DNA from 3 places in the Mumia sp. zg.B53 genome. Region 1 is predicted to be linked to each of the others. Evidence: riboswitches for the same ligand, from Rfam matches in the RefSeq annotation. Region 1 holds a riboswitch; each other region holds the start of a gene.
The links. A riboswitch is a leader RNA that binds a small molecule or an ion and turns the genes downstream of it on or off. The one in region 1 is predicted to bind thiamine pyrophosphate.
Positions count from the first base shown of each region.

Region 2: another riboswitch for thiamine pyrophosphate. It lies ahead of thiO (glycine oxidase ThiO); the one in region 1 lies ahead of KV102_RS05180 (ECF transporter S component).
Region 3: another riboswitch for thiamine pyrophosphate. It lies ahead of thiM (hydroxyethylthiazole kinase); the one in region 1 lies ahead of KV102_RS05180 (ECF transporter S component).

Region 1 is NZ_JAHWCK010000001.1:1,086,978-1,094,117, forward strand. Features, by position in the region: gene KV102_RS05140 (hypothetical protein) at 1-413, opposite strand, end outside; gene KV102_RS05145 (CrcB family protein) at 618-1,064, shown strand; gene crcB (fluoride efflux transporter CrcB) at 1,061-1,441, shown strand; gene KV102_RS05155 (CrcB family protein) at 1,544-2,005, shown strand; gene KV102_RS05160 (CrcB family protein) at 2,002-2,382, shown strand; gene KV102_RS05165 (MaoC family dehydratase) at 2,426-2,878, opposite strand; gene KV102_RS05170 (energy-coupling factor transporter transmembrane protein EcfT) at 2,934-3,623, opposite strand; gene KV102_RS19385 (ABC transporter ATP-binding protein) at 3,620-5,086, opposite strand; gene KV102_RS05180 (ECF transporter S component) at 5,083-5,724, opposite strand; TPP riboswitch at 5,714-5,834, opposite strand; gene KV102_RS05185 (metalloregulator ArsR/SmtB family transcription factor) at 5,874-6,227, opposite strand; gene arsM (arsenite methyltransferase) at 6,313-7,125, shown strand; gene arsB (ACR3 family arsenite efflux transporter) at 7,122-7,140, shown strand, end outside.
Region 2 is NZ_JAHWCK010000001.1:2,096,952-2,104,091, reverse strand. Features, by position in the region: gene KV102_RS10285 (N-acetylmuramoyl-L-alanine amidase) at 1-396, shown strand, start outside; gene KV102_RS10280 (metallophosphoesterase) at 399-1,271, shown strand; gene KV102_RS10275 (FMN-binding negative transcriptional regulator) at 1,226-1,885, opposite strand; gene groL (chaperonin GroEL) at 1,969-3,600, opposite strand; gene KV102_RS10265 (LysR family transcriptional regulator) at 3,826-4,743, opposite strand; gene KV102_RS10260 (EamA family transporter) at 4,818-5,708, shown strand; TPP riboswitch at 5,731-5,815, shown strand; gene thiO (glycine oxidase ThiO) at 5,824-6,981, shown strand; gene thiS (sulfur carrier protein ThiS) at 6,978-7,140, shown strand, end outside.
Region 3 is NZ_JAHWCK010000004.1:326,214-333,353, reverse strand. Features, by position in the region: gene KV102_RS15880 (TenA family protein) at 1-465, opposite strand, end outside; gene thiD (bifunctional hydroxymethylpyrimidine kinase/phosphomethylpyrimidine kinase) at 462-1,247, opposite strand; gene thiE (thiamine phosphate synthase) at 1,262-1,927, opposite strand; gene thiM (hydroxyethylthiazole kinase) at 1,927-2,718, opposite strand; TPP riboswitch at 2,707-2,798, opposite strand; gene ilvC (ketol-acid reductoisomerase) at 3,102-4,130, opposite strand; gene ilvN (acetolactate synthase small subunit) at 4,212-4,748, opposite strand; gene KV102_RS15850 (acetolactate synthase large subunit) at 4,748-6,502, opposite strand; gene ilvD (dihydroxy-acid dehydratase) at 6,787-7,140, opposite strand, start outside.

The DNA of each region.
Region 1 (7,140 bases):
CCTAAGATCGCGTCCATCCGGACCGACCGGAGCTGCTCCCAGCCGTGAGCACGGAGCCACTTCGTGGGTTCGCCGGGCATCGAGCCACGACAGGCGAGGGCAAGACCTTCGGCGGCGACGGTCCCGACGGGCACCGCGTCGTCGGGCTCGGAGACAGCAGGCAGGTCCACGACGGCCGCGAGCTTCCGCAGCTCCGCCTTGTCGTTGGTCGTCGTCCCGTCGTCGCGGACGAGCGTCGCCTTGCCCTCGAACGGCGCCAGCCGCCCCGCGGCTACCAGAGCCATCGCCGTGTTCCCCTGGCCCGGCTCCCCTGCCATCAGGACGCACTCACCGGTGTCCACCGAGAAGTGGTCGATGTCGAGCAGCAGGCCACGCCGCCCGTGCACCTTGACGTCGTCGAGTACGACACGCACGTCCGCACCTACCCCTCGTCAGCGCTCACGGCTGGACACCGGACAGACAACCAACCTGGGTGTCGTCGTTTCTCGATGGTTCGCCGCGGCCAGAACCGCCGCAAGCCGAACAGAGCTGCCAGGACACGTCCGGCGCGCGGGTATCGACCGTCCGGCCTACTGTCGGCAGGAGGCGACTCTCACCATGCGACGGGGGCTTCTGTCATGGCGTCGAACTCCCGACCGACGAAGATCCGCGGTCGCTCGGTCGCGCTCGTCTTCGTGGGTGCGATGGTCGGGGTCGCGGCTCGCGAGGGCCTCAAGCTCGCCATCCCGAACAGAGACGGGATCCCGATCGTCGTCCCCGTCGTGAACATCCTCAGCGCGTTCGTGTTCGGCTACCTGTTCGAGGCGCTCGCCCGCAAGGCGCCTGGCACCGAAAACACCTCGCTGTGGATGCAGCTCATCGGGGTCGGGTTCTGCGGCGGGCTGTCGACGTACAGCTACCTCGCTACCGAGACGGCCGTGCTCCTGTACGACTCACGGGTCGGCATCGGCGTGTCGTACGCCATCGGGACGATCATCCTCGGTGCCGTCGCGACGTTCGCGGGGTTCATGCTCGCGTCGCGGCTGCGCGCGCGGAGCACCGGCGACACCGAGGTCGAGACATGACCTTTCCGCTCTTCCTCCTGATGATCGTGGCCGGCGGCGTCGGCGCGTGCGTGCGCTTCGTCCTCGACGAGACGATCAGGTCGAGGAACCCGGAGCCACCCTTCCCGATCTCTACCGCACTCATCAACCTGAGCGGCTGCTTCGTGCTTGGACTTGTCACCGGCCTCGTCGTCAGCAGGCTCGCCTCGGCAGACGTACGCGCCGTGGTCGGGTCGGGGTTCGTCGGCGGATACACGACGTTCAGCATGGCAAGCTTCGAGACTGTTCAGCTGATCCGCGAGATGCGCTATGGTGCGGCTGCCGCCTACGCCTTCGGCATCCTCGGGGGAGGCGTCGCGCTCTCGCTCCTCGGATTCGTCTGGGGCAAGACCCTGTAGCCGCGGCCAGCTCCGCGAAGATCTCGAGGGTGCGCGTGTGACGGACAATCGGAGGGACAGTCGCCGCACCGGCCACCCCGGACGAGATCGGAACCCATCACGGTGAGCACGACGAGACGGGGACGCGCGCCCCTTCGCGCAGCATCGATCGGGCTCGTCGTCTTCGGAGGAACCCTCGGCGCGGCAGCGCGCGAGGGACTCGTGCTCGCCGGTCGGCACACGGACGGGGGGCTGTTCGTGGTCCCGCTGGCGAACGTGATCGGCGCGTTCATCCTCGGCTACCTGTTCGAAGCCCTGACCCGCACCGCTCCTGCGCCGGAGCGGACGAGGCGCTCGATGCTGCTCGTCGGTACGGGGTTCTGCGGTGGGCTCACGACCTACAGCGCGCTCGCGACGGGCACAGCGGCGCTGTTCGACGACTCCAGGATCGGCATCGGTCTCGCGTACGCGTTAGGCACCGTCGTGGTCGGCGCCGGCGCGACGCTGCTGGGCATCGTGCTCGCGTCCGGGCTCCATGACCGGAGGGCTGCGGACAGGCACGAGGCTGGAGGGGCGGATTCGTGACGTTCCTCCAGTTCCTGATGCTCGTCGTGGCCGGCGGCGCAGGGGCCGGCGTGCGCTACGTGGTCACGTGGACGGTCGCAGCCAGGACGTCGCGCTCGGGCTTCCCCTGGGCAACCATGATCGTCAACCTGACCGGGTCTCTCCTGCTGGGCTGCCTCCTCGGCCTGGCGTCCGGCGACCGGGCCCCGTCCGACATCGCGGTGACGGTCGGGGCAGGCTTCCTGGGCGGCTACACGACATTCAGCGCGGCCAGCCTCGAGACCGTCACGCTGGTCCGGGAGAAGCGTTACGTCCTCGCCGCCACGTACGGGCTGGGCGTGCTCGTCGCGGCGGTTGCGCTCGCGCTGCTCGGGTGCGCATGGAGCAGAAGCCTCTGACTCCTACGGCGGTCGCCGGACACGGTCCTGTGGCGTGAGGCGGCTACTCCGCGAAGATCGCCAACGTGCGCGCGACGCACACGGGCTTGTCGATGCCCTCGGCCTCGATCGTGAACTCGACGCTCACGCGCTGGCCCAGGGCGACCGGCACGACCTCGACGAGCCTCGCGCGACCGCGCACCTTGGACCCGACGGGCAGCGGCGCGGGGAAGCGGACCTTGTCCGACCCGTAGTTGACGCCCATCTTCACGCTCTCGACCTTGTAGGTCTCCGCGGCCAGCATCGGGATCAGCGAGACCGTGAGGTAGCCGTGCGCGATCGTACGACCGAAGGGCCCCGCGGCTGCCTTCTCGGGGTCGACGTGGATCCACTGGTGGTCACCGGTCGCCTCCGCGAACAGGTTGACCTGCTCCTGGGTGATCTCGTGCCACTCGCTGACGCCGAGCTCCTCCCCCACACACGAGGTGAGCTCGGCCAGGTTCTTGAAGACGCGCATCCGATTCCTCCGCACTAAGCGCTCGCTTACTGCCCCGATCCTAGAGGGGAGGAGCTCAGCGGACGAGCCAGGGTACGGCGGCGAGCGCGACGCCGAGAGCCAGCAGCGCGCTGTCGGCGCGGGACCACGGCGCCGGCTCCGCCCAGGTGCGCCGCTGCGCCGAGGCGAAGCCGCGTGCGTCCATCGCCACCGACATCCGGGTCGCGTCGCGCAGCGCGGACACGAGGAGCGCGAACGCGAGCGAGACCGCGTGCCTCACCCGTGATAACGGGCTGCGCGTCGGCCCGAACCCACGCGCTCGTCGCGTCCGGTCGAGCTGGCCCCACGTCTCGCGCAGCGCACCGAAGCGTTGCATCGCCGCGGCGAACGCCACCACCGGCCGCGCCGGCAGCCGCAACCGCTGGCCGAGCTGGTCGGCCAGCTTCGACGGGTCGACGTACGCCGCGAGCACCGCCCCGGGCAGCGCGAGCACGACGATGCGCAGGCCCGCGGTCAGGGCGACCTCGAGATCACGCCCACCAAGCCACCACGTCGACCACACGAGCGACACCGAGGCGACGGCGATCGCCCCGAAGCGGGCGAGCGCGAACCTCGGCGACGGGAGCAGGACGACACCGGCGACCGCGTACGCGCCGAGAGCGAGGCACGCGGTCTGCAGGTCGCGCACCGCCAGCGAGGCGACGATCGCCAGCGTGCCGATCGCGAGCAGCACCAACGGGTTGGCCTCTCGGACGAAGCGTCTCATCGAGCGTCGTCCACCGGTGCGGGCGCGGGCGCAGGCCCGGGCGCGACGTTACGACCGCCCTCGAGCGGCACGACACGGTCGGCCCGCGCTGCGAGATCGGCGTCGTGGCTGGCCGCGCCGATCACCGCGTCGGCACCCGCAGCGGCACGCATCCACCCCGTGACGGCAGCCCACGTACCCCGGTCCTGACCGACGGTGGGCTCGTCCAGCAGGAGGACGGGCGGACGGTGAGCCAGGGCAGCACCGAGGGCCAGCCGTCGCTGCTCCCCGCCGGAGAGCCGGTACGGGTTCGCGTCGGCGAGGTGGTCCAGCCGGAGATGGGCGAGAACGGCGTCGACGTCGACCGGGACGCCGATCCGCCGGGAGGTCGCCGCGATCTCGTCGCGGACGCGGGTCGTGAGAAAGCCGTGCTCCGGGTTCTGCGGGACCCACCCGATCAGCGCGGCGAGATCGCGCGAACCGATCCGGTGCGGCGGTCGACCCAGCCCTCGCACCTCGCCGGCACCCGGACGTCGCAGACCCCCGACGACCTCGAGCAACGTGGACTTGCCCGCCCCGCTCGGCCCGCTGAGAACGGTGACGGCGCGCGACTCCAGGGCGGCGTCGACGTCGCGCAGCGCCGCGGTGACAGTGGCGCCCCGGATGTCGGTGCGACGCAGGTCGACGCCCAGCGCGAGCGCATCGAGGCGCGGCACCGCGCGGTCGGTCTCGACCAGCACGACCGGCGGCTCGACCGGCTCCGGCGCGGCGACCCCCGGCATCCACACCCCGGCGCCGGCAAGGTCGTCGCGCAGTGTGGCGACGAAGCTCACCGGGTCGGTGTCGGCGACCACGGATCCGTCGTGGCCCAGGACGACCACACGGTCGACGTGAGGGAGCCACGGGGCGATGCGGTGCTCGACCACGACGAGGGTCGCTCCTGTCTCGGCGACGACCTCCGCGACGCAGCGGCGTACGGCGTCGGCGTTGACGTCGTCGAGCATCGACGTCGGCTCGTCGAGGAGCAGGAGGTCCGCCTGCGACGCCAGCACCCCTGCCAGCGCGGAGCGCTGAAGCTCTCCTCCGGACAGCGCGGACGTCGGGTGCTGCATGCCGTACGGCAGGCGTACGGCGCGCAGCGCCTCGCGCACCCGCGGCCAGATCGCAGCCGGGGCGACGCGGGCGTTCTCGAGCCCGAAGGCCACGTCGCGGCCGAGCCGCTCTGCGACCACCGCGTCGCCGGGGTTCTGCAGCAGCATGCCGACGCGGCCGATGGTGGTGACCTCGCCGAAGGCGTCGCCGTCGCCGGTGGTCTCGAGCACCCCTGCGGCCGCCCGGAGCACCGTCGACTTCCCGGCGCCCGACGGCCCCGCCAGCAGCACCCGCTCACCCGGGCCGACGCGCAGGTCGAGGCCGGCGATGACCGGCGTGCGCCGGCCCAGCGGACGCCAACCGAAGCCGCGGAACGCGACCGATCCGGTCACGCTCGCGGGGAAGGGCTCGTGGACGACGCCGCGGCTCGGTCGTGGTGCTCGCGACCGGCCCCGAAGGCGTCGAGAGCTCCCGTCTTCGCCAGGGCCCGGACGAGCAGCCACCCTCCGACGCCCGCGACGAGCGCCCCCGACACCGCGAGGAACACGAGATAGACGAGCTGGTAGCCGAAGGCCCAGTCGGCGTAGTACGCGTACCACTCGTACACCGCCTCGAACGCCCCGGCGAGCGCGCCTGCTGCAGCGGCGACGACGACACCCCACCGGCGGTACAGGAAGAGGGCGAACACCAGCTCGACCCCCAGGCCCTGGATCAGGCCCGAGACGAGGACGGACATGCCCCACTGGTTGCCCAGCAGGCCGGAGACGACGGCTGCGACCACCTCGGTGCCGACCGCGGCGCCGGGTCTGCGGACGACGAGCCCGCCGATGACACCGCCGATCAGCCAGACGCCGGAGATCAGGCCGGAGCTCGGGGGGTAGGCGAACAGCGCCGTGCCGCTGACGACGGCGAACAGCTGGTTCCATCCCCAGAACACCACGCCGATCGCCACGCCGAGCATCGCCACCGTGACGAGGTCGATCGTGCGGTAGCGGGTCGAGGACGTGCGAGGACGAATGGCATCAGCCACGGTGACTCCCTTCGCCGGTGCTAACCGGTGCAGGTTCGGAGGGTCTGCGGGCTTTCCGCACTCTCAGCGCACCGTGCCCGTCGGGCACCTGCGCTCCCCTGTCGTGAGGTCGACTCTAGCCGCACCCGCGGCATCGTGACGAGCGCCCGCTAGGGCGCGGTCCGCAGCGAGGACGCCAGATCGGTCAGTGCGGAGTCGACGACGCGGTAGTAGGCCCATCGGCCTCGCTGCTCGCGGGTGACGAGGCCGGCGGAGACGAGCTGTTTCATGTGGTGCGAGACGGTCGGCTGACTCAGCCCGACCGGCTCGGTGAGGTCGCAGATGCAGGCCTCGCCTCCTTCGGACGCGGCGATCAGCGACATCAGCCGCACCCTGGTCGGATCACCCAAGGCTTTGAACATCCGGGCGAGCACCGCGGCCTGGTCGTCGTCGAGGACGCCCCCGGTCAGCGGCGAGCAGCATGCTCCGGCGGAGGTCTCGAGGACGGGAAGCGTCATGTCCATCACCCCATCGTGCCACACGTATTGACATCCGTCGATCAATCGGTAGTGTTCGATGCATCGAACTTCCTCGATCTCAGGAGACATCATGACCCTCACGAACGACGAGCTCGTCGAGCAGGTCCGCGAGCGCTACGCCGCCGCCGCCGTCCAGGCCCGCTCCGGCACCACGAACGACCTGGTTCTCGCGACGACCGAGTCGTGCTGCGCGCCGGCCGCCGACGCCGCGGACTCGTGCTGCGGCGGCTCCACCGCGGAGGTCGATCCCTCGTTCGGTGCCGGCCTGTACTCGAGCGCCGAGGCGGCCGAGCTCCCGGCCGAGGCGCTCGCCGCGTCGCTCGGCTGCGGCAACCCGCTCGCCGTCGCTGCCTTGAGCCCCGGCGAGAAGGTGCTCGACCTGGGCTCCGGCGGTGGGATCGACGTCCTGCTGTCCGCCCGGCGCGTCGGTCCCGACGGCTTCGCGTACGGCGTGGACATGACCGACGAGATGCTCGACCTGGCCCGGGCCAACGCCACGAAGGCCGAGGCCACGAACGTGGAGTTCCTCAAGGGGTCGATCGAGGACGTGCCGCTGCCCGACGCGGCCGTCGACGTGGTCATCTCCAACTGCGTGATCAACCTGTCGGTCGACAAGCCCCAGGTCCTCGCCGAGATGTTCCGCGTGCTGGTTCCGGGCGGGCGCATCGGCATCTCCGACGTCGTCGCCGAGGACCACCTCACGCCGGCCGACCGTGCCGAGCGCGGGTCGTACGTCGCCTGCATCGCCGGCGCGCTGTCGCGCAGCGAGTACCTCGACGGGCTCGCCGCGGCGGGCTTCGCCGACGCGACGGTCGAGCTGACCCATGAGGCGGCCCCGGGCATGCACGGTGCGATCATCCGTGCCACCAAGCCGACTGCATGACGGTCTCCGACGCCG
Region 2 (7,140 bases), 1.0 Mb from region 1:
GGACGGCTCGGCAACACGGGCTTTCGCGGCCGCGAACGCGCGGCCGACCTCAAGATCAGCATCCACGGCGACGGGGCGGCGCGGTCGGGACGCGGCTTCCACGTGATCGTCACCAAGAAGCGGGGCGCGGTGGCGCGGTCGCTGCGGCTGGGGCGCATCACCCGCGCAGAGCTGCAGAGGGCGGGGTTCCGGCGCTCGACCTACACCGGGGGCGGGCGCGGGCTGGTCAAGCGGGCCGACCTCGGCACGCTCAACCTCAGCCGCATCCCGACCGCGATGGTGGAGCTCGGCAACATGCGCAACCCTCGCGACGCCCGGGCGATGCGCTCCGCGGCAGGCCAGCGCCGGTACGCCACGGCCCTTGCAGCGGCCGCCACGCGCTATCTCAGGCGGTGACCGTGGCGCACCGGATCCTCCACCTCTCCGACACCCACGTCAGCCGGACCGGCCCCGACGAGGACGGCGTCGACGCCGTCAGCGCGCTCGAGCGGATCCTCCACGACGCGCGTCACGTCCCCGACCTCGACCTCGTGCTCGTCACCGGCGACATCGCCGACGACGGGTCGTATGAGGGATGTGTCGCCGTCCGCGAGATGGTGGGCGCGTACGCCGCCGAGCGCGGCGTACCGCACGTCTACACGACGGGCAACCACGATGACCGGGCCGCGTTCACGCGGGCGCTCGGGTCCGGGCACCTCGACGCCGGCGGACGCGACGTCGGCAGGCTCGCGGGTGGGTCGGCGGGCAAGCGCGCCGCGGTCAGCGACGTCGGGGGCCTGCGGGTGATCACGCTCGACAGCCTCGTGCCGGGATCGGTGCACGGTGAGCTGGACGGCGGTCAGGTCGCGTGGCTCCGTGGCCAGCTCGCGACCCCCGCGCCGTACGGGTCTGTCGTCGCGCTCCACCATCCGCCTCTGCACGTCGACTGGGCGCCTTTCATGCGCAACGACGGTCTCCGCGACCGGGACCTGCTCGCCGACGCTGTGGCCGGGACGGACGTCCGAGCGGTCCTGTGCGGCCACTTCCACCTCCAGCTCTCCGGCACCATGAACGGCGTGCCGGTGTGGACGACCCCGGGTGTCGTCACCAGGAACGACCGCACGTGCCCACCAGACCGGATCCGCGGGGTTCTGGGCGCCGGAGCGACGGTTGTCGACCTCGGAGGGCCGTTCTCCCCGGTGTTCCTCACGCTGCACGCTCGCGACCCGCGCGCGGGTGAGCAGGTCTACCTGGTCGACGCGGTCTCGTGGGACGACGTCGACGAGGACTGATCCATCGTGTCCGCGACAGCGTGCGCCTCGGCGTCGCCTTCGCGGCGCAGGCCGTGCACCACACCGTCGCGATCCTCTGCCGAGCGGTTCTGGCTGAGCTTGGCCTTGCCCTCGACCGAGGTCACGGCCACCTCGACGCCGACGATGCCGCGCAGCTGGCCGTCCACGAACGGCGCGGGCGCATCGGTCACCGCCCAGGGGTCGGGCCGCGACCGCTCGTGGAGGTCGGTGAGACGGGTGACGGCGTCGCGGATCCACTCGGTCTCACGACGGACGCGCACCGTGCCGCGCAGCTCGACGCGGCTGTAGTTCCACGTCGGGACGACCCTGCCGTGCTGGGCCTTGGTCGCGTACCACGACGGCGAGACGTACGCCTGCGGTCCGCTCACCACGACCAGGGCCGGCGATCCGTCGCCGATCGTGCGCCAGTGCGGGTTGGCGAGCGCCACGTGCGCGATCACGCGACCCTCCTCCCGCAGCCACACCAGCGGCAGCCGTGTCGCGTACGGCATGCCGTCCGCGCCCACCGTGACGAGGTCGCCGGCACCGACGGCGGCGATGAGGCCGTCGATCGCCGCTGCGTCGTCGAGGGCGTTGAAGCGCGGCACGTACACCGGCCCACCGTACGACGACGCCCCGCCGGTCCGGAGACCGACGGGGCGCCGCGTGCGTCGAGCGTGAGCTCAGGCGGGGTGGCTCAGAAGCCCATGCCGCCCATGTCGCCCATGTCGCCACCCGGCATGGCCGGGGGGTTCTTCTCGGGCTTGTCCGCGACGACGGCCTCGGTGGTGAGGAAGAGCGCCGCGATCGAGGCTGCGTTCTGCAGCGCCGAGCGGGTCACCTTGGCCGGGTCGAGGATGCCCTCGGCGATGAGGTCGACGTACTCGCCGGTCGCCGCGTTGAGGCCGTGACCCGCGGGAAGGCCCTGGACCTTCTCCGCCACGACGCCGCCCTCGAGGCCGGCGTTGATCGCGATCTGCTTCAGCGGGGCGGTCGAGGCGGAGCGCACGATCTGCGCACCGGTCGCCTCGTCACCGACGAGATCGAGCTTCTCGAACGCCGCGGCGGTCGCCTGGACGAGCGCGACGCCGCCACCGGCGACGATGCCCTCCTCGACGGCAGCCTTCGCGTTGCGAACGGCGTCCTCGATGCGGTGCTTGCGCTCCTTGAGCTCGACCTCCGTGGCCGCGCCGACCTTGATGACCGCAACGCCGCCGGCGAGCTTCGCCAGCCGCTCCTGCAGCTTCTCGCGGTCGTAGTCGGAGTCGGAGTTCTCGATCTCGGCGCGGATCTGGTTGACCCGGCCGGTGATCTGGTCCTCCGAGCCACCGCCGTCGACGATGGTCGTCTCGTCCTTGGTCACGACGACCTTGCGGGCCGTACCGAGCAGCGAGATGTCGGCGTTCTCGAGCTTGAGACCGAGCTCCTCGCTGATGACCTCGCCACCGGTGAGGATGGCGATGTCGGTCAGCATGGCCTTGCGGCGGTCGCCGAAGCCCGGAGCCTTGACGGCGACGGACTTGAACGTGCCCTTGACCTTGTTGACGATCAGGGTGGCCAGCGCCTCGCCCTCGATGTCCTCGGCGATGATCAGCAGCGGCTTGCCCGACTGGATGACCTTCTCGAGGACCGGCACGAGGTCCTTGACGGCGCTGATCTTGGAGTTGGCGATCAGGATGTAGGGATCCTCGAGCACCGCCTCCATGCGCTCGGGATCGGTGTAGAAGTACTGCGAGATGTAGCCCTTGTCGAAGCGCATGCCCTCGGTGAGCTCGAGCTCGAGCCCGAAGGTGTTGCTCTCCTCGACGGTGATGACGCCTTCCTTGCCGACCTTGTCCATCGCCTCGGCGATGATCTCGCCGACCGACGGATCAGCAGCGGAGATCGCGGCCGTGGACGCGATCTGCTCCTTGGTCTCGACGTCCTTGGCCATCCCGAGCAGCTGGGCGCTGACGGCCTCGACGGCCTTCTCGATGCCACGCTTGAGCGCGATCGGGTTGGCGCCGGCCGCGACGTTGCGCAGGCCCTCGCGCACGAGCGCCTGGGCGAGCACGGTGGCGGTGGTGGTGCCGTCGCCGGCGACGTCGTCGGTCTTCTTGGCGACCTCCTTGACGAGCTCGGCGCCGATCTTCTCGTAGGGATCCTCGAGCTCGATCTCCTTGGCGATGCTGACACCATCGTTGGTGATGGTGGGAGCGCCCCACTTCTTTTCGAGGACGACGTTGCGGCCCTTGGGACCGAGGGTCACCTTCACGGCGTCGGCGAGGATGTTCATCCCGCGCTCGAGGCCGCGACGGGCTTCCTCGTTGAATGCAATGGTCTTCGGCATATCTCCCGCGATTCCTCCGCGTAGAGGTGGATGGCCCAGGGGATGCCCGCGACGGACGACCCGCGTCCACGGCGAACCCTTCTCGCCGCGACCTTCGGACCTCATCGTCCTGGCCCGTTTGGCACGTTGGCACTCAGATGATCCGAGTGCTAACGCTCTCCTTTCTAGCACTCGGGCCTGGAGAGTGCAAAGAGTGGGCCAGTGCAGCGAGCGAGGGCGACACCCTCATCTCGCCTCGTCGGCGATCTCCAGGAGGGCGTCGAGGACGCATCGGACAGCCGCGCGTTCGGCACGGTCGGGCCTTGCGAGCGCGAACACGTGGCGCCCCGCCCGCACGCCGTCGAGCGGGAGCAGCGTGACGCCGCGTGCCTCCGCTGCTCTTCGCCACAGCCGCGGCAGCAGCGCCACACCCTGCCCGGCCGCGACGAACGCGGCCGTGACGTGGTTGTCGAGGAACCGTTGCTCGACACGAGGGGACTGTCCGTCGACGGCGAGCATGGGGAGCAGCAGGTCGAAGGGATGGCCGACAGGGACGCCGATCCAGCGCTCTCCGACGAGGTCCTCGGGTCGCACCCGGTCGCGGCCGGCGAGGCGGTGATCCTGGGGCACGGCCACGTCCAGCGGCTCACGGAGGAGCGGCGTGACGTGCAGCCCCGTCGCCGCAGGGTCCGGCACCGCCACGACCGAGTGCCCGACGACCACGTCGTGGTCGGCGGTGGCCGCTCGGACCTCGTACTCCGCGAGGTCGAGGTCGCTCAGCCGCACGGTCACGCCGGGCGCACGCGTCGCGAGCCGCGGCGCGAGCGGAGCCAGCAGCATCTCGGCGCCGCTCGGGAAGGCTGTCACGGCGACCTCGCCCGCCACCTCGCCGCGGAACTCCTCGAGGCGGGCCCGGGTGCGCGCGACGACCTGGGCGATCTCGACGGCGCCCTCGGCGAGCAGCCGGCCGGCCTCGGTGAGCCTGACCCCACGGCCCTCACGCTCGACGAGGACGGTCCCGAGGTCACGCTCGAGGGCCTTGATCGTCTGCGAGACCGCCGACGGCGTCCGGTACGTCGCCGCAGCGACCGCCGTGATGCTCCCCCGCTCGGCGAGCTCCCGCACGATCGCGAGCTTGTCGACGTCGATGCCAGCATCCTTCATTGAAGCAACGCTACATCGTAGTCGTAGGAGTATTCGATTGTGCTTCACCCAGGCGCAAGCGCACGCTGGCTCTCGTGACCACCCGCGACCGTCTCCTCGCCGTACTGGTGGCGATCACCTGGGGACTGAACTTCATCGCCATCCACGCCTCGCTCGAGCACTTCCCGCCGATGTTCTGCGTCGCGCTGCGCTTCGGGCTGCTCGCCGTCCCGACCGTGCTTCTCGTCCCGCGCCCGGACGTCAGGCTGCGCTGGTTGATCGGGTACGGCGCAGGCTTCGGGATCGCACAGTTCTTCTTCCTGTACGTAGGCATGCGTGCGGGCATGCCCGCAGGACTCGCCTCGTTGGTGCTCCAGGCCTCCGCGCCCTTCACGGTGGTGCTCGCCGGCGTCCTGCTGCGCGAACGGCTCAGCGGCCGGCAGATTCTCGGCATCGTGATCGCGATCGCCGGGCTCGCCGGCGTGGCGTGGCACCGGTCGCAGACGGCAGCCCTGCTCCCCGTGGTGCTCACGCTGCTGGCCGCGCTCGGCTGGGCGTTCGGCAACCTCGCGAACCGCCAGGCGCACCCCTCCAACCCGCTCCACCTCACGCTGTGGATGTCGGTGGTCCCCCCGATCCCGATGCTGGTGGTCTCGCTGCTCTTCGAGGGGCCGGGAGCCGTCGGAGAGTCGCTCGTGACCGCCTTCACCCCCGAGGCGGTGCCCGCCGTGCTGGGTCTCCTCTACACGGTCGTCATCGGGACCGTCGTGGGCTCGGGACTGTGGACGCTGCTGATGACGCGCTATCCGTCGAGCACCGTCGCGCCGTTCTCACTGCTCGTCCCGGTGGTGGGGATGAGCGCGAGCGCTCTTCTCCTGAGCGAACGCCTCGACCCGTTCGAGCTCGCATCCGGCGCGGTGGTCATCGCCGGCGTCCTTCTCGGCTCGACCCGCGGGCGCCGGGCCCGCTTGACGACGCCGTCGTAGCCCGCCTACGGTGCGGAGGTCCCCACGGGAGCCCGGGCACGGGCTGAGAGGGAGCCGATGCCGCTCCGACCGTCGAACCTGATCCGGGTCATGCCGGCGAAGGGAGGCAGGAGCAGTGTCGCGCTCTCACCGGCCAGCCGGCCGCGACGTCGCCGTCGTCGGTGGTGGAGTCGTCGGGCTCACCGTCGCGTGGTCGCTCGCACGTCGTGGTCACCGTGTCACGACGTACGACCCCACGCCCGCCCGTGGGGCCTCGTGGGCGGCCGCGGGGATGCTCTCCCCCGCAGGTGAGGCGTGGTACGGCGAGGAGGCGCTGCTGCGGGTCGGCGTCGCGTCGCTCGCACGGTGGCCGGACATGGCGGCCGCCCTCGAACGCGATGCCGGGCGAGCGTTGGAGGTCCGTGGGGAGGGCACGCTGCTCGCCGCCGCCACCGAGGACGATGCCCGCGAGCAGGAGCGGGTCACCGCGCTGCTCGACACCCACACGATCCCGTACCACCCGCTCACCCGGCGGGAGGTGCGCGCCCGGGAGCCGGCGCTGCACCCAGCGCTGCGCGCCGTCGTCGAGATCCCCGGTGACCGCAGCGTCCACAACCGCACTCTGCTCGCTGCTCTGCTGGCGGCATGCGCGCGTCGGCACGTGACCGCCGTCGACGACACGGTCGACCTGGTGCGAGACGGCGACACGCTGCGTGTCCGCACCAGGCAGGACGGGCGCGCGCGCGGCCACGACGTGGTGGTCCTCGCCAACGGTGTCGGGCTACGCACCACCGAGGGCGCACCCGAGTGGCTGCGCGACGCCGTGCGCCCGGTCAAGGGCGAGATCCTGCGGCTGCATGCCCCCCGGCCCATGCTGGCCCGGACGGTGCGCGCCGCGGTGCGCGGCCGACCCGTCTACCTGGTCCCGCGCAACGACGGCGAGATCGTGGTCGGCGCGACCATGCTCGAGCGGGGGTACGACACGACCGTCACCGTGGAGGGGGTGCACGACCTCCTTCACGACGCGGTCGAGGTCGTGCCGGAGCTGCGTGACTGCGCCTTCGTGGAGGCGGCAGCCGGCTTGCGTCCCTCGAGCTCGGACCACCTGCCGCTGGTCGGGGCCACCGGCATCCCCGGTCTCCTCGTCGCCGCCGGGCACCATCGTGGCGGCGTGCTCCTCGCGCCCTGGACCGCCGACGTGATCACCGCGCTCGTCGAGGAGTCCTCGCCACCTGAGGGGTCGGGTCACACCGACCCGCTTCGCCTGTCGCCGACACTCCAGGAGGCCCGATGACCATCCGTCTCAACGGCCAGGCCCACGCGCTCGCCGAGCCTCTCACGGTGCTCGCGCTGCTCCGCACGCTCGCGCTGCCACGTACCGACGTGGCAGTCGCCGTCGACGGCATCGTCGTGCCGCGCTCCCGATGGGAGGACCACCTCGTCCGCGACGGCG
Region 3 (7,140 bases), on a different contig from region 1:
GGTCGCCTGCGCCGCGATCGCGCGCCCAACCTCCAGATAGACGCGGAAGCACGGCAGAACGCCCGCAAGACCGACCTCGACCGGTGCGTACGCGGCGTCGGCGAGCAGCGTGCCGGCGTAGGCCTGACAGGTCGGCGTCGGCTCCGCCGCATCAGGCCCGTCCGGGTCGAGGCCGCGAGGCACGAGGAACTCCGCGTGCATCAGCCGCTCGGCCTCCACCGCCTCGGCGGCCGCGCGTGCGAGGCCGGCTGACAGCGCCGGGTCGCCCGCACGCGCGGCCAGCATCGCGAGCGCGCTGCCGTAGCGGGAGAGGTAGTGGGCATCGTCGAGCAGATAGCGGCCGAACACGTCCTCCGGCAACGTCCCGGCGGCGAGACCGACCACGAAGGGGTGCTCGAGGATCGCGTCGTACCAGCTCGCGACGTGCGCCCACGCGGCCTCGGAGAACGTCCTCTCGTCCGTCACCCGCGCGACCTCCAGAGGTGGTCGACAGGTCCGTGGCCGCGACCCACCGAGTGCTCGGCGCCGCTGCGCAAAGCCCCGGTCAGGTAGTCCTTGGCCTCACCCACCGCCTCGCGCAGCGGCAGGCCGAGCGCGAGGCCGGACGCGATCGCCGACGCCAGCGTGCAGCCTGTCCCGTGCGTGTTGGGGCTGTCGATCCGCGGTGCACGATAGGTGCACGCACCCTCCGCGTCGACGAGCACGTCGATGCTCTCCGGACCCTCGAGGTGTCCGCCCTTGACCAGCGCGGCTGCAGCGCCCGCTGCGCGCAACGCGCGCCCGGCGGCCGCCAGCCCGTGGGGATCGGTCGCCGGCGCGGTGCCGGTCAGGACCGCAGCCTCCGGCACGTTGGGCGTGACGACGGCCGCCAGCGGCAGCAACGTCGTACGGATGGTGTCCACCACGTCCTCCCCGACCAGCGTGTCGCCGGAGGTGGCCACCATGACCGGGTCAAGCACGACGGGCACGTCCGCGGCGTGCAGGACGTCGGCGACCGCGAGCACGATCTCCACCGTGCCGAGCATCCCGATCTTGACCACGCTCACGTCCAGGTCGTCCAGCACGGCACGCACCTGCTCGGCGACGAACGCCGCAGGCACCGGGTGGATCCCGAAGACGCCGCGGGTGTTCTGGACGGTGAGCGCGGTCAGGGCCGCGGCGCCGTACACGCCGAGGGCGGTCGCCGTCTTGAGGTCCGCCTGGATCCCGGCGCCGCCTGAGGGGTCGGAGCCGGCGATGGTGAGCATGACGGGCACGGCGCTCAGGGCTGGACCTCCGAGCGTGCGGCGAGGGCGGCGTCGACGACCTCGCGGAGCGTGCGGGCGGCCGCACGCGGCTCGGGTGCCGAGCAGATCGCGGAGACCACGCAGATGCCGTCGGCGCCGGCGGCGACGACCGACGCGGCGTTCGATGCGGAGATGCCCCCGATCGCGACGAGCGGGAGGTCGTCCGGCGTTGCCGCGCGCAGGCGGCGTACACCGTCGAGTCCCCACGGCGCGGTCGTGTCGGGCTTGGTCGGCGTCGCCCACACCGGGCTGACCGCGAGGTAGCTGCACGCGGCGAGCGCCTCGGCGTCGTCGAGCTGGGCCAGGTCGTGCAGCGACCACCCGACGACCGCGTCGTCGCCGAGCACCTCTCGCACTCGCGCGGGGTGGAGATCATCGGGCCCGACGTGCAGGCCCGCACCGGGCACGGCGCGCGCCGCCGCGAGGTCGTCGTTGAGCACGAACGACGCACGGTCACCGACGCGCGCGGCGATCCTCGTGGCCAGCCGGATGCGTTCGTCGGTCGACGCGTGCTTGTCGCGGAGCTGGACGGTCGTCGCTCCCCCGTCGACGGCGTCGGCGACGACGTCGACCAGGTCCGCACCGTGAGGCACGGACCCGGTGACGAGATAGAGACGGACGTCTCCGGCCGGGCCGACCATCAGCGCGCGACGACCTCGGCGACCGCCTCGGAAGACAACGTGGACAGCGCGTCCAGCAACCGCCAGCGCAGCGATCCGGGACCCTCGGCGAGCGGCGCGGCCTTCTCGATCGCGGCCGTCAGGATCGCCAGTGCGCTCGCCGACGCCTCGAACGCGTCGTCATGGACCGCGCAGGCCGCGGCGACCAGGGCGCTCGCGGAGCACCCGAGCGCGGTGATCATCGGGGCGCGCGCATCGCCGCCGTGGATCTCGGTCGTACGGGTGCCGTCCGTGACGATGTCGACGGCACCCGTCATGGCGACGACGGTCTCCAGCTTGGACGCGAGCGCCTCGGCGTCCGTACGGACGTCGGCCGTATCGGCGTCGGCGTCGACCCCTCGCCCTGCTCCCGTCGACGTCGCGATCGCAAGGATCTCGCTCGCGTTGCCCCGGATCACCGTCGGGCGGTGCTCGATCAGGGCAGCGGCGGACTCGCGCCTATAGGTGGTCGCGCCGACCGCGACCGGGTCGAGGACCCACGGCTTGCCCGTGGCCGAGGCGACCTCGACCGCGGCGAGCATGCCGTCGACCCACGGCGGGGACAACGTGCCGATGTTGGCGACGACGGCCTGGGCGATGCCGGCGAACTCCGCGGACTCGTGCGGGTCGTGGACCATCGCCGGAGAGGCGCCTGCGGCATTGAGCAGGTTGGCGGCGATGTCCATCGACACGTAGTTCGTGATGACCTGCACCAGCGGGGTCTGCGCCCGGAGCTGGTCGTGGACGTGGGCAGCGGTACGGGGTTCGAGCATCAGGCTCCCTCTCGCCGGTATGACCCGGATCAGGTTCGGCGGGTGTGTTCTCAGCCCTTCGGGCACCCCGGCCTTGCAACTGCTGGCGACGATAACAGAAGTGCCGGGAGCCCCTTCCGCGACGTCGCACCGGCCCGCTAGCGTTCGGGCAACCCACCCAACTCCTTCCCCCGAGGGGTATGCATGGCTTCCGCCCGTCGCGTCCGTCGCGCCTGGCGCCGCGGAGGGGTTCACGAGGTCTATCTCGCGTCCCGCCGCTGGCTCGCTCGTCTCATCTACCCCGGAGACCTCCCCGCGGCCCGCCAACGCCGACGGCGGTGAGTCCGGTCCCACGCCGTGATGCGCGTGGGACCGGGCTCACCGCCGGTCGGGACGTACGAGGGTCAGCGCGCAGCGGTGCCCTCGGTGTAGTCGTCGTCGCCGCTCTTGACCCAGGCCATGAGCTTGCGCAGCTCGCGGCCGGTGCCCTCGATCGGGTGCTCCTCGCCCTCGGCGCGCAGCTTCTTGAACTCCGCCGCACCGGCGTCCTGGTCGGCGATGAAGCGCTCGGCGAACGCGCCGTTCTGGATGTCGGCGAGGACCGCCTGCATGTTCTCCTTGACGCGCGCGTCGACGACCCGCGGACCGGAGACGTAGTCGCCGTACTCGGCCGTGTCGGAGACCGACCAGCGCTGCTTGGCGATGCCACCCTCGTACATGAGGTCGACGATCAGCTTGAGCTCGTGCAGGCACTCGAAGTAGGCGACCTCGGGCTGGTAGCCGGCCTCGGTCAGGGTCTCGAAGCCCGCCTGGACCAGTGCGGAGACGCCGCCGCAGAGGACCGCCTGCTCACCGAACAGATCGGTCTCGGTCTCCTCGGTGAACGTCGTCTTGATGCCGCCGGCACGCAGGCCGCCGATGGCCTTGGCGTAGGAGAGGACCAGGGGCCACGCGTTGCCGGTGGCATCCTGCTCGACGGCGACGAGGACGGGGACGCCACGGCCCTCGACGTACTCGCGGCGGACGAGGTGACCGGGACCCTTGGGGGCGATCATGCCGACGTCGACACCGGCCGGCGGCTTGACGTAGCCGTAGCGGATGTTGAAGCCGTGCCCGAAGATCAGGGCGTCGCCGTCGTTGAGGTTCGGCTCGATCGCCTCGGTGTAGAGGCTGCGCTGCGCCGGGTCGGGCGCGAGCACGACGATGACGTCGGCCTCGGCGCACGCCTCGGCCGGGGTGAGCACCCGAAGGCCCTCGTTCTCGGCCTTCTCACGGCTCTTCGAGCCCTCGGGGAGTCCGACGCGGACGTCGACGCCCGAGTCGCGCAGGGACAGCGCGTGGGCGTGGCCCTGGCTGCCGTAGCCGAGGACGGCCACGCTGCGGCCCTGGATGACGCTCAGGTCGGCGTCGTCGTCGTAGAACAGCTCAGGCACGGGGTTGCTCCTTCTCGTGGTGCCGTGTGGCACCGGGTGGTGCCGCTCGGATCAGACGTACGGCCCCTATCGACCGTACGCTCAGGCGGTCTGGGTGGACGCGCCGGGGACCGCCCGCAGGGTGCGGTCGGTGATCGACCGTCCTCCGCGACCGATCGCGACGCGTCCGGACTGGGCGATCTCGCGGATGCCGAAGGGCTCGAGCACCTTCAGCATCGCGTCGAGCTTGCCGGGGTCTCCGGTCGCTTCGATGGTCACCGCGTCGACGCCGACGTCGACGACCTTCGCCCGGAACAGCTGGACGGTCTCCAAGACCTGTCCGCGCGTCCGTGAGTCGGCGCGGACCTTGATCAGCATGAGCTCACGCTCGACCGAGGTGGTGGGCTCGAGCTCGACGATCTTGAGGACGTTGACGAGCTTGTTCAGCTGCTTGGTGACCTGCTCCAGAGGCAGCTCGTCGACGTTGACCACGATCGTCATCCGCGAGATCTCGGGGATCTCGGTCGGCCCGACCGCGAGCGAGTCGATGTTGAAGCCGCGGCGCATGAAGAGGCTCGCGACGCGGGCGAGCACACCAGGGGTGTTCTCGACCAGGACGGACAGGGTGTGCTGGCTCATCACAGTTCCTCGTCACCGAACTCGGGCGCCATGTCGCGCGCGATCTGGATCATGTCGTTGCTGACTCCGGCCGGGACCATCGGCCACACCATCGCGTCGCGGTGCACGACGAAGTCGATGACGACCGGCGCGTCGGTGATGGACATCGCCTTCTCGATCACCGCGTCGAGGTCCTCGGCCTTCTCGCACCGCAGCCCGACGCAGCCGTAGGCGTCGGCGAGCTTGACGAAGTCGGGGATGCGGGCCTCGTCGGCGCCGGTCTGCAGGTCGGTGTTGGAGTAGCGGCCATCGTAGAAGAGCGTCTGCCACTGCCGGACCATGCCGAGCGACGAGTTGTTGATGACGGCGACCTTGATCGGGATGCCCTCGAGCGCGCACGTCGCGAGCTCCTGGTTGGTCATCTGGAAGCAACCGTCACCGTCGATGGCCCACACCACCTCACCGGCGCGGGCGACCTGCGCTCCCATGGCGGCAGGGACGGAGAAGCCCATCGTGCCCATGCCGCCGGAGTTGATCCAGCGGGCGGGGCGCTCGTGCTCGATGAAGTTGGCAGCCCACATCTGGTGCTGTCCCACGCCGGAGGTGTAGGTCGCGCCGGGGCCGGCGATCTGGCCGATGCGCTGGATCACCCGTTGCGGCGACAGCGACCCGTCGTCCGGCTCCTCGTACCCGAGCGGGTAGCGGGCGGAGAGCGCCTGCATCTGCCCGCGCCACGGGGTGTAGTCGGCGGGGTGCTCGGCGTACTCGGCCTGCAGCGCGACGACCAGGTCGGCGATCACCTCACGGCAGTCTCCGACGATCGGCACGTCGGCGGTGCGGTTCTTGGAGATCTCAGCCGGGTCGATGTCGGCGTGGATGACCTTGGAGCCGGGCGCGAACGACTCCAGGTGCCCGGTCACCCGGTCGTCGAAGCGCGCACCCAGCGAGATGAGCAGGTCGCTCTTCTGGAGCGCACCGACGGCCGCCACCGTGCCGTGCATGCCCGGCATCCCGAGGTGGAGGGGGTGGCTGTCGGGGAACGCGCCGCGCGCCATCAGCGTCGTGACGACAGGGATGCCGGTCATCTCGGCGAGGACCTTGAGCTCGGTCGAGGCGTTGGCCTTCACGACGCCGCCGCCGACATAGAGGACCGGGCGCTCGGCCGCCGCGATGAGACGCGCCGCCTCACGGACCTGCTTGTTGTGCGGCCTGCTGGTCGGCCGGTAGCCCGGGAGGTGCAGCTCGGTCGGCCATGCGAAGGTCGTCGCGGACTGCAGCGCGTCCTTGGAGATGTCGACCAGCACCGGCCCGGGTCGGCCGGTGGACGCGATGTGGAACGCCTCGGCGATCGCTCGCGGGATCTCCGCGGCATCGGTCACGAGATAGCTGTGCTTGGTGATCGGCATCGTGATGCCGCGGATGTCGGCCTCCTGGAACGCGTCCGTGCCGATCGCGCGGCTCGCGACCTGCCCGGTCACGGCGACCATCGGGACCGAGTCCATGTAGGCGTCGGCGATCGCGGTCACGAGGTTGGTCGCCCCGGGGCCGGACGTCGCCATGCAGACACCGACCTTGCCGCTGGCCACCGCGTAGCCCTGAGCCGCATGACCGGCGCCCTGCTCGTGACGGACGAGGATGTGGCGGACCTTCTGCGAGTCCATCAACGGGTCGTACGCCGGAAGGATCGCGCCGCCCGGGATCCCGAAGACGACCTCGACCCCGGCGTGCTCCAGTGCCAGGACGAGGCTCTGGGCCCCGGTGACCTGCTCGCTCATCGCTGTCCCTTCGTACGGACCGGTCTCGCCGGCGTGTGGTGGGCGGCTGCCCTCGTGCTGGGGTCTTCTCGGACGGTCTGGTGGCAACAAAAAACCCCTCGGCCCGAGCGGGCATTCGAGGGGTGACGCGGAACCGTTGCCGGTCGCGCGTCAGTGGGGTACGAGAAGGAGGTTGCGCACGAGACAAGAGTGCGCGACGGGCCCCCGAGGGTCAAGCCAGCATCACTCGCGTCTCGCATCCTGAGATGTCCGTCCCACATGACGGCGTGCGCCCCTCCTCACGCTCAGCCCAGGACCGCCCCGTCCGCTGCCGAGCCGACGAGCTTGGCGTACTTCGAGAGCACGCCGCGCGGCGGCACGACGGGCAGCTTCGGCGTCCATCCGACCTTGCGCGCCTCGAGCTCGTCGGCGTCGATCTCCACGTCGAGGCGACGGTTCGCCACGTCGAGCGTGATGGGGTCTCCGTCGCGCACGAACGCGATCGGGCCGCCGTCGACGGCCTCCGGCGCGACGTGGCCGACGCAGAGCCCGGTGGTCCCGCCCGAGAAGCGGCCGTCGGTGAGGAGCAGGACGTCCTTGCCGAGACCGGCGCCCTTGATCGCACCGGTGATGGCGAGCATCTCCCGCATGCCGGGGCC